Regions from separate parts of the Paenibacillus sp. GQ49 genome, predicted to be linked through region 2. Evidence: riboswitches for the same ligand, from Rfam matches in the RefSeq annotation. Region 2 holds a riboswitch; the other holds the start of a gene.

Region 1 (16,386 bases), on a different contig from region 2:
GAACATCAGACACCTTAATCCCCATAATCTCCTGACATAAACGCTGCAAACGGATGTTTCATTGGATATCCCGCCTGAAACAAAGCTTCTCAAAGAAAGAGAGATCATCTGCTCTTGCGATGCCTTGATATAAAATTAACGATACAATTTGTATCAAAAAGGCTATAATCGTTAAAAAACGTTTTTTGACTACGGAGAGGACGGATGAAGCATGCTGCCCAACAGATTTAAAATTGCTTACGGTAAACTAAGAGGCTTGGCCATCTTTGGTAAAATCCAGCCCTCTATGGGCCTGCTGCCACGAATCAGGGGTAAGGTTTATCTGAATAGATTGGGTGACTTGCAGGTAGGAAAGCGACTTAACATCATAGGCAAACCTTGGGGAACACAGTTAACCGTGGTCAAAGGCGCGCGATTAACGATTGGCGATGACGTCATGATTAATGCAGGAGTCGGGATCGCCGCTAACGTTGAAGTGACCATCGGCAATAACGTCATGATTGGTCCTCGAACAAGCATATTCGACAGTGCCTACCACCGAATTGATTCGCTGGATGACGGGAGCCAAACTGCCAAGCGGATTGTGATTCAGGATAATGCCTGGATTGGTACAGGTGCGCTTATTCTGCCCGGAGTGACCATTGGCAGAAATGCAGTTGTGGCAGCAGGAAGCACGGTGACCAAAGATGTACCCGAGAATACACTTGTAGCCGGGGCACCAGCCAAAATCATCCGGGAGTTGACCATTCATGATGGGTGGGTCAGACATTAGAAAAAATCCTCCTGAAGCATACATACAATAGAGCTTGCATGTTTTGCTTAAAGAGGATTTGGATCTACGATAACCAAGTGTGTATGGGATTATTCAGATTTCTTTTTTTGCAAAATACATCATGCCGATTCCAATAAAAATAACAGCACTGCCTCCAACAACCGCCAGCATCGTCATCAGTGGCACGTTGTAGGCTCCGAAACCTGCGCCGTCCACGGGTGTCATCAGAATCATCGGTTGTGCCCATGGATAATACGGCCCATATGTCGCCGAGTTTACAATGAGAAGATTTGGTATGGTCAATGCAAAATTCAGTGCGAGCGGTGCGGCAAAGCTGCTCCATACCAATGAAACGAACATCTGCAGGGCAGCCAGGGGTACGCAGGCCAGCAACCCAAGCAGCAGTTTTCCTACCAAGAATCCCCAAGGTACTGGCATCGTAATGCCGTGAATCATACCTGCCAGCAGAATGGACATCAGCAATAATACTTGCGTACCCGCCAGAAGCATGAGTACAATCGTCAATTTGCCTGCATATACACCTGAACGTGTGAGCGGTAAAACCAACATCTGCTTCCACCCTCCACCCGCATGTTCAAAACGGCAGACAAAGGACGTAAACACGCCAGTCAGCATCGGTAACAATAACAATCCGTGCAGGAAAACCATCGTGGTCATCAATACCTGCCAATTTCCCGATGGAGTGGACAACAGTCCGATGAGCAGCGCAATGAGTGGACTCAGCAGAATCAGGAGCCATATGGGGGACTTGCTCATTTTCAATCGTTCAGCGGACAAGATTCGGAAGTACGTTGTTGCAAAGCTCATATCAGGCCACATCCTTCCGGCTAAAATGCATCATACCCAGCAACAGGATTAATAACCCCAGACCTGCCCCCATGCCTGCATACAGGTATGGATTAGGCCCATTCCAGGCCATCTGTGCCCATGCGAGCGGAAAGATCGGTGAGATACTGAGTGAGAACATACCCGTTATCGCGAGAACGATGCCCAAGGTGACGGGAAGCGCCTGATTCTTGTTAACCATGGTGAGCCACAACTCCAGTGACAACACCGGAAGTGCACCAGCCAAAGGCAATAGCCCCAGCTTGATCGCATGTGTCCAAGGTATTTCGCTGGCATGGAATCCGAGGATCAGACCCAGACCCACAATGCCTGCGGTTAACAGCAGGCAGGAGATCACCAGCAGCACACAAGCAAGCAGGAACTTGGCTAAATACACGGCCGGTCTGGGAATCGGCATCGCGAGCAACTGTTTCCACGATCCCTGTTCATGTTCAACATTGGCGATCATGGAGCTGAGAATGGTTGCTCCCAGCATCAGAGACAAGGGCACAAAGACAACCACATTGCCGAGCAATCCGCCCCACAGGTTATCTGCATACTGCTCTTTCAGATAGTCCAGCCGTAAGCCAAAATTAAGCGCCTGCATCGCTGTCAATCCAAGAGGGGCCAGAAAAACAAGAAACCAGATCCCTTTCCCCCGAATCTTGAGCCAGTCTGACGATAATGCACGCCCGGTCATATGGAAGCCCCCTCGCCAATGACCCGCATGAACAGATCTTCCAGCGACTGACGCTGTTCCTCTACACGATACACATCATGATCCTGCTCAATTAATCGGCGCACAAGCAGTGCCACTGAACTGTTATCCATATAAGGGAACGTTAACGCAGAACCTTGTTGCTGACCAAATTGTCCCTGTTCTCTCGCCAGCTTCATAGCCTCTTCCGGCTCGGAAACCGTTAACCGGATAGAGCTGCCCGTCTGACTATGCAGACTTGCGATAGTATCCTGAAGCACCATCTTGCCTTCACGGATGATACCAACACGACTTGCCATCTGTTCAACTTCACTCAGCAAGTGGCTGGAAACCAGAACGGTAATGCCATGTTCCAGAGGCATGCGTTTGATCAGTTCCCGAATCTCCTGAATACCGGCAGGATCAAGCCCGTTCGTTGGTTCGTCCAGAATCAGCAGCTCCGGTTCACCCAGCAAAGCGCTGGCAATACCCAGACGTTGCTTCATCCCAAGGGAATACCCCTTCACTGAACGTTTGGCATCCTTGGTCAGATCTACAATGGACAGCACTTCAGCAATTCTTGATTTGGGTACATTGATGATGCGGCGCAAAGTTTCCAGATTCTCTACTGCGTTCAGATGTCCGTAATAGGACGGGTATTCGACCAAAGAGCCCACACGGCGCAAAATATCCATGCGATCCTTGCGGATATCCTTGTCAAAGACACGGATCACACCTTTGGTTGGTTTAATCAAGCCGAGAAGCATGCGAATCGTTGTTGTTTTACCGGCACCGTTGGGACCGAGGAAGCCGTAGATATCTCCCTTTTTAATATGCAGATCAAGTTCACGGACCGCTGCACGGTCCCGGTATGTTTTCCATAGATTAGCCGTTTGAATAATATTTTCACTCACTGTATGATCACCTCAGAACTATCGTAACCTTCCAAGGTTAAAGCCAAAGTAGTCTCCAGTTTAAGTTTAGTTTAAAAAAGCTATTTCAGCGGTTGGTTGTTTCCCTGTTTCCCTTACCACTGTAGATATATGTCTGGACACCCGTATCGGAACTGTCTACCCGCTTGCGCAGACCCATCTCACGAATCAACAGGTCTACAATGGATAAGCCCAGACCTGTGCCTTTTGTGTCGGACTCCTGCTGCATTCCCGGACCCCGATCCTGAATAACAATAGCCGTCTCACCCTGAATCTCCTGGGTTGATATGCCAATATACTTCCCGCTGGCAGCATGACGGATCACGTTTTGGAACAAATTATCAATAATACGGCGCATGCCCTGTTCATCCATATGCCAGATCAGCGGTTCCTCCGGGAGATCAATATCAATATCAAATTGCTCTTTCTCCCAGACCGGGTACCAGGCCGCCGCCGTTTCCCTGACAATCCGCAGTATATCTTTCTCTTCCAGCTTCAACGTATATTTCCCACTCGTGAGCAAATTGTAGGATAACATGTTGTCAATCAGCCCACCGAGGTCCTCCATCTTCGCTTCCATGCGATGTAATGAAAGGTCACCTTGCTCGCTCAGCTCTTCCTTGTGCAAAGCATGCATATGTCCACGAATCACCGTTAGCGGGGTACGCAGATCGTGGGAAAGCCCCGCAATGAGACGTTTGCGCAATTGTTCCTCCTCGCGTTCACGGTGACGGCTGTCGGACAGTTGATGCACCATCTGATTGAAGGATTCTTCCAGTTGACCGATCTCGTCTGACCGGCGGATATCTACCGGAAGCGGGATACCCTCCTTGCCTGTGGTCATCATGGCCGTCTGCAAACGAATAAGTCGTTTGCGAATGCGTGCGAAGAAGAGAATCGACATCATGATGAAGCTCAGAAAGATGATGATCATTACAATGCCGAGATACAAAAGTTCCAGCAGCCCGTTACTCTGATTCATTTGCAGAAGTGACCGCGGCACTTCAATGATCATGAATCCCTGTCCTTTGTCCTGCTCAGCTCCGCCAATATATGCAACTACGGTCAGCGGATCGCGAAAGGAAGCTTCTTTCATGAATTGCACCGTATTGCTCACATTCCATAAGGCTGGAATTCGGGTCTCTGCCGTCTGCCCAGAATCCAGTGACCATCTCAATGTCGTGTCTGGCCTGCCATCCGGCGACGTGGATTTCAGAAGCGTTACATCTTCACTACCGAGAATAAAGAGGGTCTCACCGCTCGCATTCACACGATACATGGAAGATTTGGGATACGAGCCATGTAATTGCTCCAACCGGGCCTTAATCTCTTCATCCGAAGCACCATCCAGGTTCTCCGCTTCAAGCGACCAGAGGTTACTGATCCGGGTAACGTCACCATAAGGTGCAGCTTGATTCGTATTCGTGTTATTCACTACGACAACATATATGATGGACATGATCGGAAGAATGACGGGGACAAATAATACAGCCGCCAAGATCAGGATGATGTATCTGGACATCAAGGACCGCCCAAAGCGAAGCTTGCGCCGCCCAGATTGCTTTTGATCCATGCTTCGTTCTCCCTTCATGATCTTCCGTTCCCTGAACAACCGGATCATGGCTTCTTCACACGATATCCCACACCGCGGACCGTCTGAATAACTACCGGATTGGCCGGATCAAGCTCCAGCTTTTCGCGCAGATGCCGAATATGTACCATTAAAGTTTTGTCCCCATCCAGATAGGGCTCGTTCCAGACGGCTTCATAGATCTGCTCTTTCGTGCGAATCATGCCCATATGTCGTAGCAGGTAGGCGAAGATGTGGAACTGTTTTCCCGATAAAATAATCTCATTTCCCGTCTCCTCATTAACGATCCGGTTGTCCTTCTCATAGATGGAGAGATGATCCAGCTTCAGGGCTGTATCCGATGAGACCGCAGTTCCCGCCTTCCGCAGTTGCACTTCAATCCGGGCAGCCAGTTCATCGGGGTGAAATGGTTTGGTCACATAGTCATCAGCAAAATCGAGACCATGCAACTTGTCGTCAATGGACGTTCTGGCCGAGAGCATGACAATGGGCACGGCGGGATGTTCTTTTTTCAGTCGCTGGCCCACCGTAAATCCATCCAGCCCGGGCAGCATGACATCCAGAATAATGAGTGAACAACCAACAGCAGCCTCCGCTGCACCTTCACCACTGCCGAGCCATACCACCTCATAACCGCGCTCCTCCAGATCGGCTCTGACCCAAGTCGCAATTTCCGTATCATCTTCAATATATAACAGTTTGGTTTTCATCCGAATATTCGTTTCCTTTCTGCCCCCATTGGGTTAATGATATATCTGAGCATTATCATGATAAAAGCTGTATATAACATATGGATTCATGTCTTGTTGAAACAATGTTGAAGTCCTTTACGTTACCACACATTCTAATTATAGCGTATTCATTAACGAGGGGAATGTCATATTAATCAAGTCTGCCAAGTACATATCACATCTACACATGACGGGAGGAAATTCATTATGCTGCTGGAAGCCATCTATCATCAACCGAAACGAAACTGGGCCTATGCCTATGACCAAGATACAATCCATCTGCGCCTGCGTGCCAAAAAGAATGATCTGACCGAGGTACATGCCCTGACCGGGGATAAATATGCGTGGGATGCAACCAAAGCGCTGGTTCCCTTAACAAAGTTCACCTCTGACTCTATGTTCGATTATTACGAGGGTGAGGTGAAACCTCCCTACCACCGACTGAAATACTCTTTTCTGCTCAAAAACGGAGACGAACAGATCTGGATGACCGAGACGGGCTTCCAGGAAGAAGAACCGGACGATCCGGGTCGTATGTTCCAGTTCCCTTATATTCATGCCGGAGCTGTATTCACACCCCCTGCATGGGTTAAGGATGCGGTGTTCTATCAGATTTTTCCCGAACGATTCGCCAACGGCAACCCGGATATTAGTCCGGAAAAGGTAGAGCCGTGGGGTGGCGAGCCAACACCTTTCAATTTCTTCGGCGGTGACCTTCAGGGCGTGATCGACCATCTGGATTACATCAGCGATCTTGGCATTAATGCGATCTACTTCACACCCATCTTTGAAGCCACCACCAATCACAAATACGATACCGAAGACTACCTGCGGGTAGACCGGCACTTTGGTGACGCAGATACCGTGAAACGACTGGTCGAACTGTGCCATGCACGCGGAATTCGCGTACTTCTGGACGCTGTGTTCAACCATTCCGGGAAGACATTTGCGCCGTTTGTGGATGTACAGAAGAACGGAGAACAATCCAAATACAAGGACTGGTTCCATGTACATGAATACCCGCTGGACGTGAAGGATGGCATTCCAACGTATGAGACCTTCGGATTCGAAGCGCACATGCCAAAGCTGAATACGGAGAATGCCGAAGTTAAGGCCTATCTGCTGGAGGTTGCTGAGTACTGGATCAAGGAAGTGGGCGCGGACGGATGGCGGCTGGATGTGGCAGACGAAGTGGACGATGCATTCTGGCGCGATTTCCGCCGTGTAGTCAAAGCCGCTAACCCGGATGCCTACATTTTGGGCGAAGTATGGAACGAGTCCTCCTCCTGGCTGCAAGGCGACCAGTTCGATGCGTCCATGAACTATCCGTTTACCGATGCCGTGAATGCTTTCTTTGTGAAAAATACAATGCACGCCGAACAGTTCGCGAACTCCATCGGACGACAGTTGTCCCGTTATCCGCTTCAAGCCAGCGAGGTAGCGTTCAACTTGCTGGACAGCCACGATACCCCGCGGCTGCTCACGCTGTGTGAAGGCGACCAGCGCAAGATGAAGCTGGCTGCGTTATTCCAGTTCAGTTATATGGGCGCTCCGTGCATCTATTACGGAGACGAGATTGGCATGGACGGCGAACATGATCCAGGCTGCCGTAAATGCATGGAATGGGATGAAGCGAAGCAGGACCGAGAACTGTTCGACTTTTATCAGAAACTGATCTCCCTGCGTCATGCTCATCCTGCCTTGCGTGCAGAAGGCACCGTTCGTTTCCTGCAGGCTCGTCCCGATGGCAGCCAACTGGTATTGGAGCGACAAAATGAGGAGGAACGCATTCTGGTTCTGTTCAATCGATCAGAAGAGACGGCTATTGTCGAGCTGGAGGCTGGTGACGAGGAGTGGACCGAGTTATTCGGCGGAAACCATCGTACCGCCAAGGAAGATGGCGTACTCGCCATTGAACTGCCCGCGTATGGATATGCCGTACTGAGTACGGCTGTGAGTCAGAACTAGAGTCATAATACACATTCATCTGAAGTCACATCTAAGTAGCTTATCTTCGCTTCATCTGGCAGCATAAAACAAGCGTCCTGCATAACCCGGATTCGGGTTCGCGGACGCTTGTTTTGTAATTTTGTATTCGCCGTTATACACCATAATGTCACTGATTTATATATCGGTGCGGTTCAGCTTAAACCTGAGTATCCTTGTCCACTTGAGCATTGTCCGCCCCACTTGTAGTTGTGTCAGAATCCACTGGCTTCGACTCCTGCTCAGGCTCTGCACGCTTTGCCTTTGGTTTAGCCAGCTTTTGCATCATTTTGCGGCCTGTTGGCGTCTGGGCCAACCCGCCTTGGGCTGTCTCCCGATGGCGGCTCGGCATCGCACTGCCTACCTCCAGCATGACATCGATGACTTCGTCTGACGGAATGGCACTACGCACTCCGGCCAGGGCCATGTCAGCCGCAGCCAGCGCCGTAACTGCACCCAGTCCATTACGGACGATGCACGGGATTTCAACAAGGCCTGCGACCGGATCGCAGATAAGGCCCAGTGTATTTTTTAACGCCAAACCAACGGCATGAACGACCTGTTCCGGTGTACCTCCACGCAGTTCAACCATGGCACCCGCAGCCATGCCGATCGCGGAACCCACTTCCGCCTGGCAGCCACCTTCGGCCCCGGAGATAAATGAATTGTTGGCAATAACATAACCAATCGCTCCCGCACAGAACAACCCGTTCACCAAATGTTCGTCCGTCCAGCCAAATCGCTCCTGTGTGCTAATAAACACACCGGGGATGATGCCGCAGGAACCGGCTGTTGGTGTTGCCACGATCCGACCCATGGAGGCATTCACTTCAGATACACACAGGGCATACGCCATGGCAAGTGCGGAAGCATCTCCTGAACAAGTCTCACCCTTGCGAATGTACTCGGCCATTTTTTTGCCGTCTCCACCTGTTAATCCACTGCGTGATGTCGTATCTTCCGTTAACCCTTTGCGTACCGCTTCCTTCATCACCTGATAATATTCAGACATCTGCTTCACAACATCCGCTTCCGGTGTATTGGTCTCCTGAACCTGCTCCTCGATCATCAGCTGAGCAATGGTTTTGGATTCCGCTGTACAGATCGTATTCAGTTCGTGCAAATGTTTAAACCGCATCCGAATCAACTCCTCTCTTCAAATCGATAACACGAATGTCCAGCACATGGTCCAGCTCCCTTAGACGCTTGAGCATATCAGGATTAGGCACACCATCCATTTCCATTGCGGTAAGTGCTTCGCCATCACGGGCTTTCCGGTCCACCTGCATATACCCGATGTTAACCCCGGATGAACTGATCGTGGACGTTACGGATGCAAGCACCCCTGCTTTGTCCGCATGTCGCAGAACGAGTGTTGGAAACTCACCACTAATCTGAACACGAAAATCATTCATCGAATGCACCGATACGCTTCCACCACCAATGGATGCACCGATTAAGGAGCAGGCACGTTCTCCATGCCATAACTCAATTTTGACTGTATTTGGATGAGGAGCAGGCAAGCCACTTGTATAGAACTCAACCTCCATGCCCGCTTCCTCTGCGTATTGTTCTGCATCCGGGATACGCGGATCGTCTGTGACATAATCCAGCAGACCGCCGATCAGTGCCAGATCTGTTCCGTGCCCCTGATACGTATCAGCGAATGAACCGTATAACGTCAGCCGTGCACGATCTGGCGTACATCCCAGCCACTGACGAGCAATTCTTCCTAACCTTGCTGCACCAGCTGTATGTGAACTTGAAGGCCCCGTCATCGACGGACCAATAATTGAGAAAACATCTTTAAATCGCACTTGTAACCCTCCATTTAATCATGATTCATCTTGGTAAAATGTATTCGTCATTTCGATCCAGGAGTTCCATCCACAATGCCCTTATTTAGGGTATGATGACATCAAAAAAGGACAGAAGAAGGCCTTAGGCCCTCTCTCTGTCCTCGATACCTGAGAGTTTCACGATCAACAGTGTCTCACGACAAGGGTGCACTGCCTGCGATTACAGACAAGTTCACCGGGCTGACTGATCATATACCCCTTGGGTGGCGCAGTTCGCGCACTCTCCAGAGTTGCGTCCAACGATGGTACATTTACCTGAGAGATTAACCACTGCGCCGGGTGCGCAGCGGCTTGCTCCTTCGGTGCCTGAAAACTAGCCATTTTGCTCGGCTAACCCAGGTCTCTCCCGCTCGTTATCATCCGCTTATATTCACTTCCTCGTTCAACTCACATCGAACGTGTGTCTTCTGTTCAATTGGATCATATCTGGTACATATACTTACAGATTAATATGCTACACATTATATGTCAATAAAAGTGACGTATAATTACCATCTTTATCAAATCATTAGGAATGATTAGGCAGCTTCAATTCATTTATCCAAGCTTGAAGCTTCTCTTTCGTCCATCCTTCGTTCTCACCCATGATGGAGTACCGCAAGCCATTCTCACTCCATGATATGTTCCGAATGCTCTTCATATATGAACCCTCGGTGTTACGAACCTTAATCTCGGCTTCATCCGGTATTAGTGTATCGTCCACATTTTCTTCCGGCATCTTGAATACCGTCAGGCTGACTTCTACCTTGTCGTTACTTACATAATACAAGGTTACTTCATCTCTGCTCAGCTCACCGCGCAATGTAGACATTTCGATCCGTGATAGTTCGAATTCTCCACTCATGTCCTGTAGGAACGGCTGTTCCAACGCTTTTTCCGCTTCCTCTAGGGTCACTTCGGAATTCTGCATCATATCGGTCAAGTCCTTCACATCGACCTCCTCAGGGATGTCAATTACGAAAGTATCCTTTGTGAATTCAGGGTCATACTGAATCGGATCATAGACCATTTCTGATTTTCCATCCCCATACGCGCTGTTTACTTTGACAATCATCCACGTTTTGGGATCTACCCAATACTCTGAAGATATGGAGAATGCGCCTTCTTCTTTTGGTGTCAATTCAATATGAATGACGTCCTGTCCATGAAGTTTCTCCTGTCCTATCATATTCACATCATGCGTAGTACGTAACCGCTCTAGTTGATCGAGCAATATTTGCTTCTGGGTTTGATTAGGTTGTTGTGACACGGATGATGCATCCATGGAATATGCTGCCCCTGTTTCTTTTTCATATATGATGATCTTCTTTCCATCATTAACTGCGTAACTGACATTGCCATTCTCTGATGTTTCCGTGCGCTTTCGTCCGGTTTCACCATCTACCCATTCCTTAATTTGCATCGTGTTAGTCAGCTTGTCATCCGCCCATATCTTCATCACACCTTCCGCATAATACGAGGCGGGTTCTGTTTCTGCTGAGACAACCTTCTCAATCATCTCATCTCCTGACATAGCCAGCATATCCTTCTCCGCGCAACCTCCAAGCAAGGCGCCTGCCAACATAGCAGTACCCAGCATCATCCATCCTTTTTTCATCATCTTATCCACCCTCTCTGCGTTTACATTCTCCATGTTCAGGCAATCGGCATGCTGCCAGCGTTCCATATCCTTCGTATGACCACATGCGCATATCCCCTCCGTGCTTTATTGCAACCCGTTTGGCTATACTCAATCCCAATCCCGAACCACCTGCATACGTCTTCTCCTCCTGATTCTGGTGTTGAACATAGGGTTCGAAGATACGAATGAGCTGTTCCTCAGGAATAGCAGGACCTTCATTTTGTACTATAATCAATGTTGCTCCCGCCCTGTAGTTATCCAATTCAGCTCCAAGCGAAGGAATAATCCATTCAGGAAGCTCCCAATCTGAAGCAATAACCCCTAGTCCCATTACACCGTTCGTCCTTGTGTGGCGTAGTGCATTATTTATCAGATTATCTGTCAGGCGCATCAGTTGTTCGGGATGAACTCGGTACAGTTGATCTGTGCGGACATCCATCTTCACGTCAATCTGACCACGCTCTGCAAGTCCCTCATAGCTCCCAAGCAGCATATCAAAAAACTCTTCACCTTCCACCTTAACCATGGCCATCTCCGATTCACTGGAACCCAGCGCCGTATACATCTCAAGTTCACTAATCATCTGTTTCATCCGCTCCACATTTCCGAGCAGCACATCCTGATATTCCTGCCTTTCAAGTCGTTTCAGTTGACGATCACCGTTAAGTACTTCCGTATAGGCACTAATGGACATCAACGGTGTTTTCAGATCATGGGATAACGAGGCGATCATGAGCTCTTTTTCTTTTTGCTCCCTCTCCACATCGGCCTGAGTATGTCTGATCTTGTCTTGCATTGCATCAAACTGTTGGAGCAAGATGCCCATTTCATCATGACGAACAGGTACCACATCCGTAGCAGCCTCTCCCCGTGCAAAAGCATCCATTCGTTCTATGAGATATTTCATCGGCCGAAAGAGCTTTCGGGATAGCAGCCACAGCACTGTTCCGTATAACAGGATAAAGAAAGTAGCAGCGAGACTCATGACCCAGGTAGTCCGCAAGGATATGCCTTCCAGCCAATCTCCACGCAGCATGACGATTTCGTAAATACCCACCAATTCGCCTTTTTCCCATACAGGTTTCTTCAACGAGAATGTACGATGACGAATCTGTAAGTTGTACAAATTACGATACAGCTCCGCCCCCCCAACGGTGTAAGCTCCAGCAGACCATGTACTCCCCCCTGATGTGTACACCCGAATCCCTGTTGGTAAATACAGATCAAAGTTCACCCGACCATTCTCCAATTCGGCGAGTGCAGCGAAAGCATCAGGCGAGTGCAGCTGGTACAGTCCCGGGTCAGATAAAGCCAGTTCAATAGGAGCCAATTGTCCGGACAACTCTACATATTCCGTTACGGCACGCTGATCATTGTAATAGTTATACAGGGAGTACAGCGCCCACCCAGCGACGACAGGCAGCAGCATTACAATGAGGAAGGCAAGCATTAACCAGTACTTCAACTTCATTCCTCAGGCTCCCCCACAAACCGGTAACCACTGCCCCATACCGTCTGAATCCAGCGTGGATGATGGGGCTCGTCACCAAGCTTGGCCCGAAGGCTCTTCACATGAACTGTGACTGTACTCGAGTTCCCCGCCTCTGGCTGACTCCAGACATGTTCATACAGCTCCGCCTTGGTAAACACCCGGCCTGGATGAGAAGCAAGCAGTATGAGCAAAGCCCATTCCTTGTTGGTTAGTGCCACATGTTCTCCATGAACCTGTGCGCGCTGATTCAAATAATCAATCGATAACCCATCGTTATACTGCCGATCTGTCGAATCCTGCTCTACGCCCTGATATCTGCGGTACCTATTCAGATGAGATTTAATGCGAGCTGTAAGTTCCGTTAGACTGAAGGGCTTCGTAATATAATCGTCAGCTCCCAGCCCAAGCCCCCTGACTTTGCTCTCTTCCTCGATTCGAGCACTCATCATGAGCAGCGGAACATCGCTGATCAGTCTAATGTTTTTGCATACCGTGAACCCATCCATTTCCGGCAGCATCAGATCCAACAAGACTAATTGATAGGTTCCCTCCCTAAAGTCTTCCCAGCTCTCCAAACCGCTTGATGCCCAAGTTACCCCATAACCCTCATGACGTAGATGATCTCTCAAAATACGGGCAATCTCCGGATCATCCTCCACCAGCAATATATTCTCGCTGTCTCTCATCGCTGCTTCATCCTCCCATGACTATATTGTAGCTAAGAAAAGTTGACTCTCCTCAGAGTTTATACTTTCTTCATAAATGTCCATTACGATCGTTATCTAATGCATGCAAAAAGAGCACCCCGATTGTTCAGGACGCCCAGGTAATATTCACAATCTTAATCCTAAGTTATAGCTCCTAGAAAAGGAAACACCTCATAACTCATAGAAGATGCTCTCGTTCTGTACATAGGGTTTACAATACTTGCTGCACAGCTTCGGCATGCGATCTTTCATCCATTCGTGTCTCGACTCATTCGCCATCTGAAAGGCATAATAACCCAGTGTAAAGATCAACATGAATCCTTCCATTAATCGGATATCACGATCCGTCAGTGGTGCGATCTGTTTTGTGTATCCAGATAAGAATATGTCACGTTCCTCCCGATTGAACATAAGTGCTGCCCCTCCGGCATCAAAAAGATAATAACCATAACCGTGTAGACAAAAATCAATCATGGACATCCCCTGATCCGTTATCAGCAGATTGTTGCGAGTAATATCCCCATGAATGATCCCCCATGTCCCTGCGTGCTGCGGGTATGTTTCTAACTGTTCATTAATGTTCTCAAACGTCTCACGAAGCAGATCGAAGTCTTCCGTTGTAAAAATCCCCAGTCGGACGCCTTCCTCTAACTGCCCTAGCATGACCAAGTTCTCGTGGGCATTGCCATATGCCGGCCGCACCTTTGTTCGATCTGTCTGATTCTGCTTACGCCCATATTGATGAAGCATCTGCAGTTGTGCCCCAAGATCATAGATCTGCTCTGTTGTCAGGCGTTCTCCCTGCTGGATGTCCCTTCCCTCAATCCACTCCAGTACTGTACAGCAGATTTCTTTACCCGCTTCACTTGTCCATACCGTTACCCATTCACCCGATGCATTTCGTACCGGATGCTGAACGCGCAATGCTGTCGTTGCGTTTAACTCATGAAGCAGGTTCATCTCTGCCTCCAGCGCAGGAAGCGTATGCTGAATGCCTGTCATACTTGCATATGCGGCTTGATGGATACGTAGCAGATACTTCTGCCCGCTTGCTTCATCAACGACATGATATGTCAGATTCTCATTATGACGAATATATGAAACGACAGGTTTTTCAATAGTGTAGTTCTGTATAATCTGAGCTGCCATATGGTCGTAAGACATCTGATCCGTAGTAATTATCAACATCTCCTTCAAAGTAATGTAAACGTTCTCTTATTACTAAATATCGTAGCATGATTGCTTTACATACAGCAAATTCTTCCAAAATAAATTAAAAAAGCACAACCCCCGAACAACCGTCCAGGCATTGTGCTTTCTTTTGTCTCTATTATTTCTTAATCTCTCTGTCTATTACTCTATGTTACACTCCATGATCCAATTAACCGAAACGACCCATAATGTATTCTTGCGTCAGACGATTGTCCGGGTTCGTGAAAATATGCTCCGTATCCCCGTGCTCAATCATGCTTCCCAGATAGAAATAAGCTGTGTAATCCGAGATTCGTGCCGCCTGCTGCATGTTATGGGTAACAATAACGATCCGTAGCTCCTTCTTGAGCTCGGTAATCAACTCTTCAACTTTACCCGTAGATACCGGGTCAAGTGCAGATGCTGGCTCATCGAGCAACAGAATCTGTGGTTCAACAGACAAAGCGCGAGCGATACACAGGCGCTGCTGTTGTCCGCCAGAGAGAGACAGAGCTGACTCATGCAGTCTGTCTTTCACTTCGTCCCAGAGCGCAGCACGGCGCAAGCTTTTTTCCACAATTTCATCCAGTGCCTTCTTACTCTTCGTACCGCGGTAGCGGGGGCCAAACGCGATATTGTTGTAGATGGACTTATGAAAAGGATTTGGCTTCTGCCACACCATGCCAATCTTCTGGCGAAGCTTGATTACATCGGTTCCAGGCTCATTCAGATCGTTCCCGTCCATCCAGATATGTCCCTCTGTACGGGAACCGGCAATCTCGTCATTCATCCGGTTGAGTGACCGGAGGAACGTGGATTTACCGCAACCAGACGGCCCAATAAGAGCCGTTACGCTTGCTTCAGGAAACGTCAGGCTAATCTGCTTGACCGCCTGAAAATGTCCATAATATATGCTTAACTGTTCCGTACCAAAAGGTATGGCCATGTTGGTTCCTCCTTATTTCGAAGCTGTCATACGGCGGAATACAACCCGACCGATCCAGCGTGCACTTAGATTGAACGCCAGCACGAGAATGACAAGCACGGCGGATGCCCCTGCTGCCACTTCTTTGGAATCTGGCCCAATACCTTCACTATTCACTTTCCAGATATGGACAGCTAGTGTCTCTGCCGGACGGAAAGGATTAAGCGGTGATCTTGGACTCGTCGGATTCCAATCTGTAAAGTCCAATGGTGGACTACTCATACCTGCGGTGAACATCAGCGCGGCTGCTTCACCGAAGATCCGGCCCGATGCCAGGATCGTACCCGTAATCAAGCTTGGCAATGCCACAGGCAACAGAATCGAAGTGATAATCTTCCACTTGGACAGTCCAAGCGCCAGACCTGCTTCCTTCTGTTCCTTCGGAACGGCCCGGAAGGCCTGCTCCGTTGTCCGTACCATCAGTGGCAAGTTAAAGATCGCCAGAGCCAAGGCACCCGAGATCAGGGAGAAACCAAGACCAAATTGATTTACTAACAGCAAGAGACCAAACAAACCGATAACGATGGACGGGAATGATGACAATACTTCAACGACCAGACGAATGAAGCTGGTAATCTTGCCTGGCTTGGCGTATTCCGCCATGTAAATCCCGCCACCCCATCCGAGTGGAATGGTAACAATCAAGGTCAGGACAAGCAAGAATACGGAGTTGAAGAGCTGTGGACCAATCCCGCCGCCACCCTTAAGCAACTGTGGTGCGCTTGTCAGGAAGTTCCAGCTAATATGCCCAATGCCTCTATACATGATGAAGCCAAGCAGACCGAGCAATAGAATAACAATGAACAGGGCCAGTACAACAATAACGGATGTTGCAATTTTATCTACCGTCTTTGCCTTCATTTTCATACCCGGTTTCTCCTTTCAAGCAGGCGAACCAGAATGACGAAGACAAAGGTCATCACCAACAGGACAAGCGCCATACTCCACAGTGCATTGTTATGAACAGAACCCATCG
Region 2 (16,386 bases):
TCTTGCAGGGTTGCTCTATTGACCTTAAGACGAATTTTTGTTACTTTTTAAGCGAGACGTCCGGCGCGGTTTGCCCGCTCCGGGTGTCTTTTCGTTCGTAACAGGGTGTGACTTAATCACACCTAAGATGGTGTGAAAAAGAGGTGCAAACAATGAGCAGCCTGCATGTAGATAAAGCGCTAAATAATAATGTAATCATTGCACAGCATCCTGAACACGGGGAAGTCGTTGTTATTGGTAAAGGCATTGGCTTTAACCGAAAACCGAGTGATCACATTCCATTGATGGCTGTGGAGAAAATGTTCATTTTGAAAAACCAGCAGGAGCAAGAGCAGTACAAACAGCTTCTTCCACAGGTGGATGAAGCACTGATCGAGATTATTAACGAAGTTATTACGTATATTGCAGAGCGTACGGACGTTCCTCTGAATGAACATATCCATATTGCATTAACCGATCACATTTCTTTCGCGTTAAAACGCAAGGAGCAGGGCATTATCATACAAAATCCATTTTTATATGAAACCCGCGAGATTTATCCTGAAGAATATCGAATGGGAGAATACGCTGTTCGTTTGATCAAAGAGAGAATGGGCGTAGATTTGGGGATGGACGAGATTGGTTTTGTTGCCCTCCATATCTATAGTGCAATGACCAATCAAAATATATCCCAGGTACGTGAACATTCACAATTGATCACTGATTTGGTGAACCTGGTGTCCGATCAACTCGATTATTCGTTTGAAACGGAATCACTCGATTACTCTCGTTTGCTGACTCATCTTCGTTTCGCTCTTGAGCGTGTTCGCCGTGGAGACAAAGTGGAAGAGCTTCATAAGTTGGATTCCCTGCTTAAGTTGGAGTATCCCGAAATGTACTCGCTTGCATGGAAACTGACCAAAGTAATGGAGAAAAGACTGAAACTGCCGGTTTATCCTGCGGAGGTAGGTTATCTGACCATTCATCTGCAAAGGCTGAATCAGCGGAAGGAAGAAGAGAATAAGTGAGATCATTCCAGTGATGGAATGCGGAATTTATTTTTTTGGTGTAAAGGCTTGCAATGGATTAGAACTGGTGCTACAATGATTTCCGTAATCAAGCAACTGAATAAACATAAGCGACGTGTTACTGACTCGATCAGGCATGAGTTAATTAAAGTGTGATTGTTCTTTCCTTGTACAGGGTATGCTATACCCCAAGGTTGGCACATTTCACTTTGTTAATTCATGCCTTTTTTGTGTTCCCTTGCTTGTATCACAACATATAACATAGACGAAAGGGAGAAACGACGCGATGTTCAAAAAGCTTTTTGGTGTATTGCAAAGAGTAGGTAAAGCTCTCATGCTGCCTGTAGCCATTCTACCTGCGGCAGGTTTGCTGCTCGGAATTGGTAACATGCTGGTTAATCCAGATTTCTTGCAATATGTAACGGCGCTCGACACCCCTTGGGTGAACTCGATCGCAACAATTATGATGAATGCAGGTCAGATCGTATTCGATAATCTGGCATTGCTGTTCGCCGTCGGTGTAGCCGTCGGATTGGCCGGTGGCGAAGGGGTTGCAGGTCTCGCAGCGATCATCGGTTATCTGGTCATGAATGTCACACTGGGTACCGCAGTAGGGGTTACTCCAGCAATGATCGGTGAAGTACCGGGTTATGCCAGCATCTTGGGTATCCCAACATTAAGTACGGGCGTGTTCGGAGGTATTATCATAGGTATTGCCGCCGCGCTGTGTTACAATCGATTTTTCAAAATCGAACTGCCGTCTTACCTTGGTTTCTTTGCGGGTAAACGTTTCGTTCCGATTATCACTTCGGTTGTATCCCTCTTAATCGGGTTGCTTCTGGTGATTATCTGGCCACCGATTCAAAATGGATTGAATGCTGTATCTCATTTCATGGTAGATACAAGCCCGACATTGTCGGCATTCATCTTCGGAGTTGTGGAACGGTCATTAATTCCGTTTGGTCTTCACCACATTTTCTACTCCCCATTCTGGTTTGAGTTCGGTGAGTACGTAAACAAAGCTGGAGATGTCATTCGTGGTGACCAGCAAATCTTCTTCAATCAATTGCGTGATGGTGTGAACCTCACAGCGGGAACATTCCAAGTTGGTAAATTCCCGTTCATGATGTTTGGTTTGCCAGCGGCCGCACTTGCGATGTACCATGAAGCAAGACCGGAACACAAAAAGTATGTAGCAGGTATCATGGGCTCTGCAGCATTGACTTCGTTCCTGACAGGGATCACGGAACCACTAGAATTCTCGTTCCTGTTTGTAGCACCAGTCCTGTTTGCAGTACACTGTATCTTTGCAGGTTTGTCTTTCATGACCATGCAAATTCTGGGTGTCAAGATCGGTATGACCTTCTCCGGTGGGTTCATTGACTTCCTGATCTTCGGGATTATTCCGAACCGTACACCTTGGTGGGACGTTATTATTGTCGGATTGATTCTTGCGGTGATCTATTACTTCGGTTTCCGGTTTATCATTCGCAAATTTAATCTCAAAACACCTGGACGAGAGGATGCAACGCCTGAAACCGAATCTGGCGGAGGCTCTGGTTCAACGGATGAGCTGCCCCATAACATTCTTGAAGCTTTCGGTGGCAAAGAGAATATCAAACATCTGGACGCTTGTATTACTCGTTTGCGGATTGAAGTTAATGAGAAATCCAATGTGAAAAAAGATCGTTTGAAACAATTGGGTGCATCTGGTGTACTTGAAGTGGGTAATAATGTTCAAGCCATCTTCGGTACACGTTCCGACACGATCAAATCTCAAATGCAGGATATTATTGCAGGACGAACACCAGCACCAACGCCAGCAGCTGCCAAACCAACTCCTGAAGAGGAGAAGGCACAAGGTGAGCAAGGCGAGCGCATCGTTGCTGAGGATATCGTCATGCCAGTCAACGGTGAATTGCTGGACATTACAAACGTACCTGATCCGGTCTTTGCTGAGAAAATGACAGGTGATGGATTCGCAATTTTGCCACATGATGGTACGATAACTTCTCCTGTGTATGGTAAAGTGTTTAATGTATTTCCAAGCAAACATGCCGTGGGCATCATGTCCGATGGTGGCAAGGAAGTGCTTGTTCATATAGGTGTTAATACGGTGAAGCTGAAAGGTCAAGGCTTTAACGTACTGGTACAGGAAGGTGATCTGGTATCGGCAGGTCAGCCGATTATGGAAGTGGATCTGGAGTATGTCAAAGCAAACGCTCCTTCGATCATTTCACCAGTTATTTTCACCAACCTGCCAGAGGGCTCCACAGTAACTCTGAAGAAGAGCGGAGTGCTGAAAGTTGGCGAACAGCCAATCATTGAGATAAAATAAGAAGTGTTACGACAATGGCAAGCAAGTGTAAATATATGCAATGCCTAAACCAAACTACTGAAAGTGAGATGATTGTAATGCAACAAACATTCAGAATTACAGACGAAGATGGTATCCACGCACGTCCGGCGACAGCCCTGGTAAATACAGCAAACAAATTCAAAGGTGCAGAATCCTTTGCAGAAGCTAACGGTAAAAAAGTAACTTTGAAATCCATTCTGGGTGTTCTTTCCCTCGGATTGGAACAAGGCGACACCATCAGCATCATCGTTGAAGGCGAAGGCGAAGCTGAAGCTCTTCAAGCTTTGACTGACGTTATGGTTAACGAAGGGTTGGGCGAAATTAATGCTTAATGTCTCCGGGATCGCGGCTTCGGCGGGTATTGCTATCGCCAAGGCGTTTATCTTGGAGCATCCTGACTACTCTGTAGAAAAACGCCAAATTAACGACGTTGACGCAGAGATCGCGAAACTCGACTCAGCTCTGGGTAAATCCCAGGCTGAGCTTGAGGCGATCAAAGAGCGCACTTTACAAGAGCTTGGCGAGAAAAAAGCAGAGATTTTTGCTTCGCATTTGCTCATTCTGAATGACCCGGAACTAATTGATCCGGTTAAAGCTAGAATTGCGGATGACATGATCAATGCAGAATTTGCTTTGAACGAAACAGCATCGCAATTTATCTCCATGTTTGAGAACATGAAGAGTGCTTACCTGCAGGGACGTGCTGCAGATATGCGTGACGTTACCAAACGTGTGCTAAATCACTTGCTTGGTATCGACTTCATGAGTCCGGCTGAGATCAATGAAGAAGTGATCGTGCTTGCGGAGGATCTAACACCTTCCGACACGGCTCAATTGAACCGCCAATTTGTTAAAGGTTTTGCAACCAACATTGGTGGACGTACTTCTCACTCGGCGATCATGGCGCGCTCACTTGAAATTCCAGCTGTTGTTGGAACCAAGGACATCTTGGCTCAAGCGAAACAAGGCGATATGATCATTGTTGACGGTCTGGATGGTCACGTACTGGTTAACCCTACTGATGAAGTTATTGCTGAATACCGTGCCAAACAGGAACAGTATGATGCACAACGTGCAGAGTGGAGAAAACTTCGTGATGAGCCAACGGTAACGGTAGATAACGTTCATGTTGAACTTGCAGCCAACATCGGTACACCAAATGATGTAACTGGTGTTCTGGAGAACGGTGGCGAGGCTGTAGGCCTGTACCGTACCGAGTTCTTGTACATGGGCAGAGACAAGCTCCCTTCCGAAGACATTCAGTATAATGCTTACAAAGCGGTACTGGAAAAAATGGAAGGTAAACCTGTTGTTGTTCGTACACTCGACATCGGTGGAGACAAAGAGCTTCCATACCTGGATCTGCCAAAAGAAATGAATCCATTCCTCGGCTTCCGCGCAGTTCGTCTGTGTCTGGACCGTCTGGATATCTTCCGTACACAATTGCGTGCATTGCTGCGTGCAAGCGTACATGGAAACCTGCGTGTCATGTTCCCGATGATCGCAACACTCGGTGAATTCCGTGAAGCAAAAGCTGTCTTGCTCGAAGAGAAAGAGAAGCTGGTTGCTGAAGGCATTGCTGTTTCTGACAGCATTCAACTCGGAATCATGGTCGAAATTCCTTCGACTGCAGTTCTGGCGGATCAGTTTGCCAAAGAAGTGGATTTCTTCAGTATCGGAACGAACGATCTGATTCAATACACAATGGCTGCTGACCGTATGAACGAAAGAGTAGCGTATCTGTACCAACCTTACAACCCAGCCATTTTGCGTTTGGTTAAAATGGTTATCGATGCAGCGCATCGTGAAGGCAAATGGGTTGGCATGTGTGGTGAGATGGCAGGAGACGAAACAGCAATTCCATTGTTGCTTGGTCTTGGATTGGATGAGTTCAGCATGAGCGCAACCTCCATTCTGCCAGCTCGTAGTCAGATCACCAAATTGTCCCGTGCGGATATGCAGGAACTGGCTGCTAAAGCTCTGGATATGCAAACGGCTGAACAAGTTGTTGAATTGGTTCAAAGCATTCAAGCGTAATTTTGCCGGGGTTTCCTCCGGATTTGAGGTTTTTTCTTTTTCCGATAATAAGCTGCATTGATGTAGCGATTTTGCCGATATCCGCGATTCATTGTGGATATCGGCTTTTTTTGTTGCGTAGATGTATAGGGAATAAAGGGGAGTACGAGGGAAAAGTCCTGTAATGTCTAGCCAAAAAAATGCTCTTACTGGTGTAGTTAACATCAGCAAGAGCATGGATAAGAAACTCACTTAGTTTTAACTGCAAGCGCAGTTCAGTACAGGTTTGCGGGCTGCGGTAGTCTCATCGAGTCGAGTAACCGGTGTGCCATAAGGTGCGTTCAGGACTAATTCAGGTGTCTCTTCCGCTTCTTTGGCAATCCGTATCATCGTATCAATGAACCCATCCAGCGTTTCTTTACTTTCGGTTTCTGTCGGCTCGATCATAATGCATTCTTCGACGTTGAGCGGGAAGTACACGGTTGGTGGATGATATCCAAAATCAAGCAATCGTTTGGCAACGTCAAGTGTGCGTACACCATATTGCTTCAACCCCCGACCAGACATGACAAATTCATGTTTGCATACACCCGGATACGGAATCTCGTAGTATGGTGCGAGGCGGGCCATCATATAGTTAGCATTGAGTACCGCACATTCAGATACACGGCGCAATCCTTCCGGTCCATAGGTACGAATGTAGGCATAGGCACGTACCAATATACCGAAGTTACCGTAGTAGGCTTTCACTCGGCCAATGGATTGATCGCCTTCACGATCGAATGCATACATACCGTCATCATTTTTAATTACCATGGGTTTAGGCAGGAACGGAATCAGACGACTCTTCACGCCGACTGGTCCGGCACCGGGTCCACCACCGCCATGAGGCGTACTCATGGTTTTGTGCAAGTTCAGATGCACCACATCAAAGCCCATATCACCCGGACGGGTAATACCCATAATGGCATTCGAGTTGGCTCCATCGTAGTACAACAAGCCACCAGCCTGATGTACGATGGATGCAATCTCCTGAATGTCTTTCTCGAACAAACCAAGTGTATTCGGGTTGGTCAGCATCAATGCTGCCGTATCGGAACCAACTGCTGCACGGAGTGCGTCCAGATCGACCAGTCCATCTGCGCGGGATGGAATCGTCACAGTTTCAAATCCTGCAACGGTTGCACTTGCCGGGTTGGTACCATGAGAAGAATCGGGTACGATGACTTTGGTACGTTGTTCACCACGACCTTCGTGGTAGGCACGAATCATCATGAGTCCAGTCCATTCTCCATGGGCACCAGCGGCTGGTTGCAAGGTCACAGCGTCCATACCTGTCAGACCTGCAAGGTCGTTTTGCAACGTATATAACAGTTCAAGTGCACCTTGAATGCTGGATTCATGCTGGTACGGATGGATTTTGGCGAAACCGTTATAACGGGCCACGTCCTCATTGATCTTCGGATTGTATTTCATTGTACAAGAGCCCAGTGGGTAGAATCCGTTATCTACGCCGAAGTTGCGGCGGGACAATGCGGTATAGTGTCGAATAACATCTACCTCAAACACTTCCGGCAGTGCTGCTGCTTCCGAACGGAGCATTTCCCGGGGAATCAACGTATCGGCAGCCTGACGAGGAACATCACATTCTGGCAAGGAATAAGCGACACGTCCAGGGCTGCTGAGTTCAAAAATCAATGATTGTTCTGGAGCAGGAGATAAGGTCTGTGCACTAAATGTTGTATCCGTCTCAGGTTGAACCGAAGTGGAGACAGAGGTACCTGTTACCGATTGTCCTTGTACCGATGTTGTCGTTGTCGTTTCCTGAGTCACAGCAATCCCTCCAATGCTCGTGCGAATTCGTCAATCTCTTCCTTAGTGCGCCGTTCGGTAACAGCAATCAGCATATGTCCGGAAAGCTCCGGATAATCACGTCCGAGTTCGTAACCACCAATAAAGCCCGCATCCAGCAGTTTCAACTGAAGACCATCCACATCGGTTCCTTCAGGAAGCTTAATTACAAACTCATTAAATGTTGGTGCATTAAAAGTAAGGCTAACTCCAGGAATCGCAGTTAATGTATTGAGGGTGTAATGACTCTTTTGCAGATTCAGATCCGCGACATCGATCATACCCTGTTTACCCATGATGGACATATACACAGATGCGCTGAGCGCAAGCAAAGCTTGGTTGGAACAGATGTTGGATGTCGCCTTTTCGCGGCGGATATGCTGTTCACGTGCTTGCAGTGTGAGTACAAAACCACGTTTGCCGTTGCGATCGGTTGTTTGGCCTACAATTCGGCCAGGAATTCGGCGCATATGAGGCTGGGATACGGCGAAATATCCGCATGTTGGGCCGCCGAGTGAAGCGGCGATGCCGAGGGGCTGCGCATCACCTACAACGATGTCGGCACCCAGCTTGCCTGGGGCTTCCAGCAGACCCAGCGATAGCGGGTTGGCACTTACAACGAGCAGGCCCTTGTGCGCATGCACGAGGTCGGCAGCCTGCTTCACATTTTCCACGGCACCAAAGAAGTTCGGACTCTGGATCATGACAGCAGCGGTATCGTCTGAGATGGCGGCTTGCAGAGCATCCCAGTCAGTTACTCCATCCTTATAACCAATCTCGACAATCTCCAGACTTAATCCGTGCGCATATGCCTGCAATACCTGACGGGCTTCCGGATGAACGGTACGGGATACGATAAGTTGTTTGCGACGTGTTGCTGCTGCGGCGAGATTACCGGCTTCCGCAAAAGCTGTTGCGCCGTCATACATGCTGGCATTGGCTACAGCCATACCGGTTAATTCACAGATGTAGGACTGAAACTCGAAAATGGCCTGTAGTTCACCTTGGCTGATCTCAGGCTGATAAGGTGTGTAGGCAGTGTAGAACTCGGAACGGGAAATGACATGATTGATGACGGAAGGAACATGATGATCGTATATACCTGCGCCGAGGAAGCTGGCGTGTGTTTCGAAATTGGCGTTGGCGCCGGCTTGTTTGGACATATGACGTGTCAGCGCATATTCATCAAGTTTGGAGGATACGGGCAGCTCGCCCTGATAACGAATCTCCTGCGGAATGTCCTGAAACAGATTCTCCAGCGTATCCACACCGATGGTTGCGAGCATGGCGCTCTGATCTTGCTCAGTCATGGGAATGTAGCGGTGCTTGCTCATGCTTGATCAGCTCCTTGAGTAGGTGTCTTCGACGTACGTGTCCGTTTATGAAAAGGGGTCTTCACGACCTCGGCTTTTAATTTCTTGCCGCGAATCTCAATCTCAAGCGGGGTTCCCAGCGCAGCGTATTTGCTGTCGATGAGGGCAAGCCCCAGATTACGCTTCAATGTAGGTGATTGTGTGCCTGTAGTAACTTCACCAATCTGTACGCCTTCGGCGTAAATCGGATAGTGGGGCCGGGGAATACCACGCTCCAGCACTTCGATGCCGACCAGTTTGCGGGCAGGCCCGTCAGTTTTTTGCTGTAACAAGGCTTCGTATCCGATAAAAGGTCCGGCATTCAGCTTCACAAACATGCCTACGCCAGCTTCGAGCGGAGAGATGGTTGCCGACAATTCCTGTCCATACAGGGGGAGCTTCGCTTCAAATCGTAGTGTATCCCGGGCACCAAGTCCGGTTGGTACGAGTCCGTGACCTTCACCCGCTTGCATTAACCCATTCCAGACCACAGCGGCCTGATCTGCAGGAATATATAGTTCAAAGCCATCTTCACCGGTATAACCGGTACGGGACAACAGTAATTTTACTCCACATACTTCAGCATCCTGCACAAAACGAAACGGTTCAATCGTGGATACATCCGTATCTGTAACTTTTCCGATAATATCTACAGCCAGTGGTCCTTGCAGGGCGAGTAGCGCCGTCTGCTCCGAATCGTTGGTCATGCTTACGCCGGGGATCAAGTGCTCTTGCAGCCACGCCCAATCCTTGTCGATGTTGGAGGCGTTAACCACGAGCATATAATGCTGATCTTCCAGCTTATACACGAGCAGATCATCCACCACACCGCCATCTGGATAACACATCAGGGTGTACTGTGCTTGACCGGGAACCAGCGTGGTCACATCATTGGTCGTCATTTGTTGCAAAAAAACTTCGGCCTGCTCACCCTGTACTGTGAATTCGCCCATATGGGATACATCAAACAGTCCAGCACGCTCGCGTACCGCTTCATGTTCTTTCTGGATTCCGCTAAATTGTACCGGAAGCTCCCAGCCTCCAAAATCAATGCACCGTACGCCTTCATATTGCTGATATAGTGGGAAGAGTGGTGTTCTAAGCAAATCGGACATCAAATCACCTCGTTATTGGCCGTCAGCCAGCCTGATATACAATCGTGGATCAATGAACCAGGGTATTTTTAAATTTTCAGCTAGATAATTTCATCACATAAGTATGGTAAGGCAGCTATGGCAGCGCCATTCTACATCCTGTTTTTCGTTTTTTTGGGAAAAAGGAAAAGGACAGGCCAAAGAATCGGCATGCCAAGTAGCACGCTGTATTCTAAGGCTCTGTCCCTTGTACCTGAGAGTTACCCCGCTGCGTTGTGCAGCAGGTTTCCCCTTGGGTGATCATAACGCCCGCACAGGGCGAATAGATGCTCTCCAGAGTTGCGTCCCGTAAAAGTCCTTTTGCCTGAGAGATTCACCCCCGCTTATCGGTGGTTTACTCCTTCGGCGTTACCTCATGTGCATCCCGAATCGGGTGTCACGGGTAATCTCTCCCTTTACATTCATCCGCGGGTATATCATGGTCCAATAAACACATTTACTCCTCTCATTAAAACGTGAATCCACTACCGATGTCAAGAACGATATCATAGATAATGATTTAAAACCGAATATTTAATCTATTTTAGGTATTATTGTTCGTGTATTTATAAAGAGTGCGCTTACTATTCTAATATTCACCAGTATATGAAGAAAGAGTGTAATCCGGTTACAGGATTTAGAGGTGTTCAGCAAATAAATTGTGAGGTATCTTGACATTTGATTCAAAAATATCATACGCTATGTTCTGGGAAAAAGGTTAAGGTCAAAGAACGCATGTACTCATTAATGAAAAGCGAGGCGGATATCGATGAGCGAATTGAAAAGTGATTTCCTGTACAGTGAAGAGCACGAATGGGTGCAAACCGTAGGGGAGGATACTGTACGTATTGGCATTACCGAGTTCGCGCAGCATCAGCTGGGTGACATTGTGTTTGTGGAATTGCCTGACCTTGAAACCAATGTAAAAGCAGAGGACAGCATTGGAACGATCGAATCGGTCAAAACGGTGTCGGACTTGTTTTCTCCAGTCACTGGTTCAATCATTGCGGTGAATGATTCGTTGCAGGACTCTCCTGAACTTGTGAACAGCTCTCCTTACGAGGAAGGCTGGATGATTGAGATCCGTGTTGAGGGAGATCTGACAGCAGCATTGTCTACATTGATGAATGCAGACGCGTATCGGAAACATACGGAAGAATAGTATCAACGAACTTGTACTTATTAACATATATTTTATAACCAAATGAAATGAGCTTCATATTGTTTCGACCTGTGTGAGCCTGATAGCTTGCACAGGTTTTTTGTGCTTTCCAACAATGGTTTTGAATGTGGATTGAAGCAGATTGTGGATGTAAATCAACTGATTGGACCAAGCTATAGGTTAGAAAATGATTCTGGAAATGATAAAAGTCATAGGCAAAAAAAGCCTTGTGTATCAATGGGTTCAGCCATTATGCATCGATTAAAACGATTACATAACCTAATGTTGTCATCATTGTTCATGACGAAAGTACGCTTTCATTTCATTGAACAGGAGAGCATTCTCGCTTAGGATTACAGCAGGGGAGAAATGATACCCCTTTCATAAATCATAATCACTTGATCCAAGGAGGATAATACAATGAGTAATTTGGACCAAACGTCCAATTCCAAAGGTGGGCTACGGGTAGGTGTGCAACGTTTTGGCCGATTCCTGAGTGGTATGGTCATGCCGAATATGGGAGCGTTCATCGCCTGGGGATTAATTACAGCCATGTTCATTCCAACAGGCTGGTTCCCTAACGAGACGCTTGCACAGCTAGTTGATCCGATGATCAAATATTTGCTGCCACTGTTAATTGGTTACACCGGGGGTACGATGGTGCATGGTCAGCGTGGTGGTGTCGTGGGTGCCATTATGACCATCGGGGTCATCGTGGGTAGTGATATCCCGATGTTCCTCGGTGCCATGATTGCCGGACCACTGGCAGCATGGATCATCAAAAAGTTCGATAAATCGATTGAAGGTAAAATTAGAGCCGGATTTGAAATGCTGGTTAACAACTTCTCAGCCGGTATTATTGGCGGGATCTTGGGGATTTTTGCTCTACTGGGCATCGGGCCTGCTGTAGAAGCGATTAGCAAAGTATTGTCTGCCGGGGTACAAGGCTTAATGAATCTGGGCTTGTTACCGCTGGTCAACCTAATCATTGAACCAGGTAAAGTATTGTTCCTGAACAATGCAATCAACCACGGGATTCTGACACCGATTGCAACAGATCAAGCGAGAGAATTAGGGCAATCCGTATTATACATGCTTGAATCGAACCCGGGTCCGGGACTTGGTATCTTGCTTGCTTACTGTTTCTTCGGACGCGGAATGGCCAAATCTTCTGCACCAGGTGCCGTTATCATTCATTTCTTCGGGGGAATTCATGAGATCTACTTCCCTTACATTTTGATGAGACCGATTCTGATTCTTGCCGCAATTGCGGGTGGCGTCGCAGGTACATTAACATTCATGCTCACCGGAGCAGGACTTGTTTCGGCACCATCACCGGGTAGTATTATCGCGTATTTCCTCTTAACACCAAAAGGTGGATACCTGCCGATGCTCGCAGGGGTGCTTGTAGCAGCAGTCGTATCCTTCCTGGTTGCAGCAGTGTTGCTGAAAACGGGTAAACAAAAAGACGAAGATCTGGAGTCCGCATCCAGTCGGATGAAAGACATGAAGAGTCAAGGAACCGTGCCAAACGCTGGTATTACGGCTAATCAACGTGAAGCAGCCGCAGATATGGCTTCTTCTACAGTGAAAACAGACGTGAAGAAAATTGTCTTCTCCTGTGATGCAGGCATGGGGTCAAGTGCCATGGGTGCTTCCATTCTACGCAAGAAGATGAAGGCAGAGGGGATTGACGTTACGGTGACCAATACGGCTATCAGTGATATCCCGTCGGATGCAGACGTGGTGATCACACAACAAGTATTGACCGATCGTGCCCGCTCCGTTGCACCGAATGCAGAACATATATCCATCGACAACTTCCTAAAAAGCCCGGAATACGATGCGCTCGTTGAACGTCTGAAGTAATTGCACGCATTTGTTTTCCCTGAGCCGGAGGCTGAGATATGAGTATTACCAAAAGACAACGTGAAATCGTGGAGTTCCTGCTAGAGCATCCACATGAAGTTACTGCCGGCGAAATCGCCGTTGAAGTAAAGGTCAGTACCCGAACGGTTCACCGGGAGCTGCAAATGATTGAACAATGGCTTGAACCTTTGGGCATGAGGCTGGAAAAAAAATCAGGAACCGGTATCCGAATCGATGCCGGTTCCGATGATCTGGCTGTATTACGCCAGCAACTAGAGGGTAAAGAATATGTAGAGTTTACGCCAGAAGAGCGTAAGCTCTTCATGCTTTGCATCCTGCTGGATGAACCGGAGCCTGTAAAGTTACTCGCCTTGGCTTCGGATCTGAAAGTGACCGTATCCACCGTAACCACGGATCTGGACGATCTGGAGTCACGGATTCGTCAGGCGGGACTAAAGCTGGTTCGCAGACGTGGATATGGCGTCAAGATTAACGGAAGTGAGACGATTCATCGCACAGCCATAGCTGCACTTGCTCTCGAATTTTTGGATGAGTCCGACCTATTCGGAAGACAGCCAGAACAAGGGGGCTCCGTCGTAAACCAAAAACTGTTGGATATGATTGGACACGGTGATGTGCTTACGGTCGAAAATGCGTTATGGCAACCAGACATCGAATGGCTGGAGAACATCCCGGAACGCCAATACATGAAGTTGCTGATTCAATTAGCCGTAGCGGTTGTACGTATTCGTAAAGGCTTTGGCATTGGCCGTATGTCTCCACAAGAGAACACGGGAGATGAAGTTGCAGAGCAAGATGAGATGAAGGTTCCACCTTATATGGCTTCCCGCTTGTGTGGTGTGTTATCCACCCAGCTGGGGCTGACATTCTCCCAAGATGAGCAAGCTTATTTTCACAGACTATTAGTTGAGACAGAGCAGCGAATTCACTCTTCGAGGCTGTTGCCAATAGACGACTTGATTTTACTGGACAGGGTACATTCACTGATTGATCAGATGCAGGCGAGAACGCATTACGCCTTTCATGAGGATCGTTTGCTTCGTGAAGGTCTGCTTGGTCATATGCAACCTGTCATGGAGCGAATTGAAGGGCAACAGATGATCCGTAATCCGCTACTGCAGCAGATTCGCAAGGATTATGATTCCCTCTTCGAAGAGGTCAAACAATCCGTGCATCAAGCTTGGCCAGGTACTGACGTTCCGGATGAGGAAATTGGTTTCCTGGTCATGCATTTTGGCGCTTCCATCGAGAGGTTACGTGCATTGAAACGGGAGATCAGGGCCATCATCGTGTGTACAAGCGGAATCGGATCAGCACGCATGCTTTCCAGCCGATTATCCAAGGAGATTCCCGAGATTCGGATCATGGACAGCGTGTCCTGGTATGAAGCTGCCCGGATACCTACAGATCAATATGATCTGGTGTTATCCACTGTTGATCTGCCGATGGATGAGCATCAGTATTACAAAGTGAGTCCACTGCTTACGGCGGAAGAGAGCGAACGTCTGCGTCATTTTATCCGAACAACAACATTACAACAACAGCATAATAACCCCCGTGAAATAGAGGTTCAGACGACAAGTCGTTACTCTGACCCGGATGGAATGGAAGCTATTTTAGTTGAGATCGTCCGAATTATTGGCAAGTTTCAGGTGTATCCGCTGGATAACCAAGATATCGGATTCTATAAAACGGTGTATGCGATGTGCAACGTCCTCCATGGATCTGGTGTGTTGAAGGAACCGGAGGAGGTGGCGAAACGATTGGAGGCACGTGAGGCAGTAGGGAGTCAGAAGATTCCCGGCACAAGACTTGCGTTGTTTCATACACGCAGTGAGGGAATTTACAGGCCGTCCATTAGTTTGTTTCAGCTCACGGAGCCACTTCTTCGTACGCCGGATGATCCGGCAGGAGTTACTCATGTTCTCTTGATGCTTGGTCCCCGAGAATTATCCAAGGAAAGCCTGGAGGTTCTCAGTGAGATCAGCGCCCTGTTATTACAGGAAGAAATGATTACATTGCTGGAAAAGGGAATCAGGGATGAACTCATTCATTACCTGTCCCAGGAACTCGTTGGATTTTATCGCAGTAAAACCGAAATTGGAGGTCAACCATTATGAGTATGTTAACAACAGATAAAGTCATCATGAATGCGACGGCTCAGGATAAATACGAAGCGATTCGCATGGCAGGACAGATTCTGAAGGATGCGGGACATATTACCGCTGATTACATTGAGAAGATGATTGAACGTGAAGAGATTGTCTCGACCTATGTAGGGAACGGCCTTGCGATCCCACACGGTACGAAGGAATCCAAAGCTTTCATTTTATCCACAGGTATCTCTGTTATTCAGTATCCACAAGGTGTTGATTTTGGCGAAGAAAAAGCCTATATGGTCATTGGTATCGCGGCTCAAGGCGGAGAACATATGGAGATCTTGACTAGCATCGCGGTAATCTGTGCTGAGGATGAGAATATGGAGGCCCTGCGTCTGGCGAAAACAGCCGAAGAAGTTATTGCTATTCTGGAAAGTGAAATGGAGCTATGAAGGCCCTACACTTTGGCGCAGGTAACATTGGACGCGGGTTTATCGGCTTGATTCTGTCCCGTGCGGGGTATGAGGTGGTCTTCTCAGACGTGAATCAGACCTTGGTAACAGCTCTCCAGCAACAGGGGCAGTATACGGTAGAACTGGCTAACGAGAGCAAGGATCAGGAGACTGTCACAGGTGTAAATGCAATCGATGGAACCCAGCTGGAGACTGTTGCCCAAACCGTGGTGGAAGCGGATCTGATTACAACCGCAGTGGGTGTAGGAGTACTAAAGCATATTGCACCAGGCATTGCGAAAGGACTTGAGAAAAGACTGAATTCAGGTCCTGCTCAAAACCCTCTTCACATTATTGCTTGTGAGAACGCAATTGGAGCCAGTACACAATTGAAAGAACATGTATATGCTTTGCTCAATGAAGACGTACGTTCCCTTGCTGATCAGTATATTTATTTTCCAGACTCGGCCGTAGACCGGATTGTACCTATTCAGCATCATGAAGATCCGTTGCATGTACAGGTGGAGCCTTTTTACGAGTGGGTGGTGGACCGTTCCCAGATGGCTCCTGCATTCAAACCGGTTGAGGGGATCGTATATGTCGATGATCTGGAGCCGTATATCGAACGTAAACTGTTCACGGTTAATACAGGACACTGCGTTGCTGCGTACATCGGTAATGTGCACGGGTATGACACGATTCAGAAGGCTATTGCTGATGAACAGGTGAAATCCATTGTATACGGCGCTTTGCAGGAAACTGGAAAAGTTCTGGTGAAGCGTTTTGCATTCAACCCGGAAGAACATGAGCAGTATATTGTCAAAATATTGGGACGGTTTGTCAACCCGTATCTTACCGATGAGGTTACTCGTGTTGGTCGTTCCCCGCTGCGTAAGTTGTCTCCGAATGATCGTCTGGTTCGCCCGGCCCTTCAGGCATATGCGGATGGAAGCGAAACGACCTATCTGGCTATGGGCATGGCAGCAGCCTGCAAGTTCGATGTCTCCGATGATCCGGAAGCAGTTGAACTACAGGACATGATCCGCGAGAAGGGGATTACAGCTG

The links. A riboswitch is a leader RNA that binds a small molecule or an ion and turns the genes downstream of it on or off. The one in region 2 is predicted to bind glycine.
Region 1: another riboswitch for glycine. It lies ahead of sdaAB (L-serine ammonia-lyase, iron-sulfur-dependent subunit beta); the one in region 2 lies ahead of gcvT (glycine cleavage system aminomethyltransferase GcvT).

What each region holds. Positions count from the first base shown of each region.
Region 1 is NZ_JCAXEL010000012.1:37,589-53,974, forward strand. Features, by position in the region: gene AC6CIF_RS19920 (acyltransferase) at 212-772, shown strand; gene AC6CIF_RS19925 (ABC transporter permease) at 866-1,600, opposite strand; gene AC6CIF_RS19930 (ABC transporter permease) at 1,602-2,318, opposite strand; gene AC6CIF_RS19935 (ABC transporter ATP-binding protein) at 2,315-3,229, opposite strand; gene AC6CIF_RS19940 (HAMP domain-containing sensor histidine kinase) at 3,315-4,820, opposite strand; gene AC6CIF_RS19945 (response regulator transcription factor) at 4,865-5,548, opposite strand; gene AC6CIF_RS19950 (alpha-glycosidase) at 5,777-7,537, shown strand; gene sdaAA (L-serine ammonia-lyase, iron-sulfur-dependent, subunit alpha) at 7,716-8,693, opposite strand; gene sdaAB (L-serine ammonia-lyase, iron-sulfur-dependent subunit beta) at 8,683-9,372, opposite strand; glycine riboswitch at 9,508-9,644, opposite strand; glycine riboswitch at 9,649-9,773, opposite strand; gene AC6CIF_RS19965 (LolA family protein) at 9,923-11,014, opposite strand; gene AC6CIF_RS19970 (sensor histidine kinase) at 11,016-12,506, opposite strand; gene AC6CIF_RS19975 (response regulator transcription factor) at 12,503-13,213, opposite strand; gene AC6CIF_RS19980 (phosphotransferase enzyme family protein) at 13,406-14,419, opposite strand; gene pstB (phosphate ABC transporter ATP-binding protein PstB) at 14,616-15,371, opposite strand; gene pstA (phosphate ABC transporter permease PstA) at 15,384-16,271, opposite strand; gene pstC (phosphate ABC transporter permease subunit PstC) at 16,274-16,386, opposite strand, start outside.
Region 2 is NZ_JCAXEL010000020.1:85,382-101,767, forward strand. Features, by position in the region: gene glcT (glucose PTS transporter transcription antiterminator GlcT) at 153-1,007, shown strand; gene ptsG (glucose-specific PTS transporter subunit IIBC) at 1,294-3,345, shown strand; gene AC6CIF_RS25885 (HPr family phosphocarrier protein) at 3,423-3,698, shown strand; gene ptsP (phosphoenolpyruvate--protein phosphotransferase) at 3,691-5,403, shown strand; gene gcvPB (aminomethyl-transferring glycine dehydrogenase subunit GcvPB) at 5,641-7,080, opposite strand; gene gcvPA (aminomethyl-transferring glycine dehydrogenase subunit GcvPA) at 7,212-8,567, opposite strand; gene gcvT (glycine cleavage system aminomethyltransferase GcvT) at 8,564-9,700, opposite strand; glycine riboswitch at 9,918-10,018, opposite strand; glycine riboswitch at 10,022-10,144, opposite strand; gene gcvH (glycine cleavage system protein GcvH) at 10,488-10,880, shown strand; gene AC6CIF_RS25915 (PTS mannitol transporter subunit IIBC) at 11,301-12,749, shown strand; gene AC6CIF_RS25920 (BglG family transcription antiterminator) at 12,788-14,890, shown strand; gene AC6CIF_RS25925 (PTS mannitol transporter subunit IIA) at 14,887-15,321, shown strand; gene AC6CIF_RS25930 (mannitol-1-phosphate 5-dehydrogenase) at 15,318-16,386, shown strand, end outside.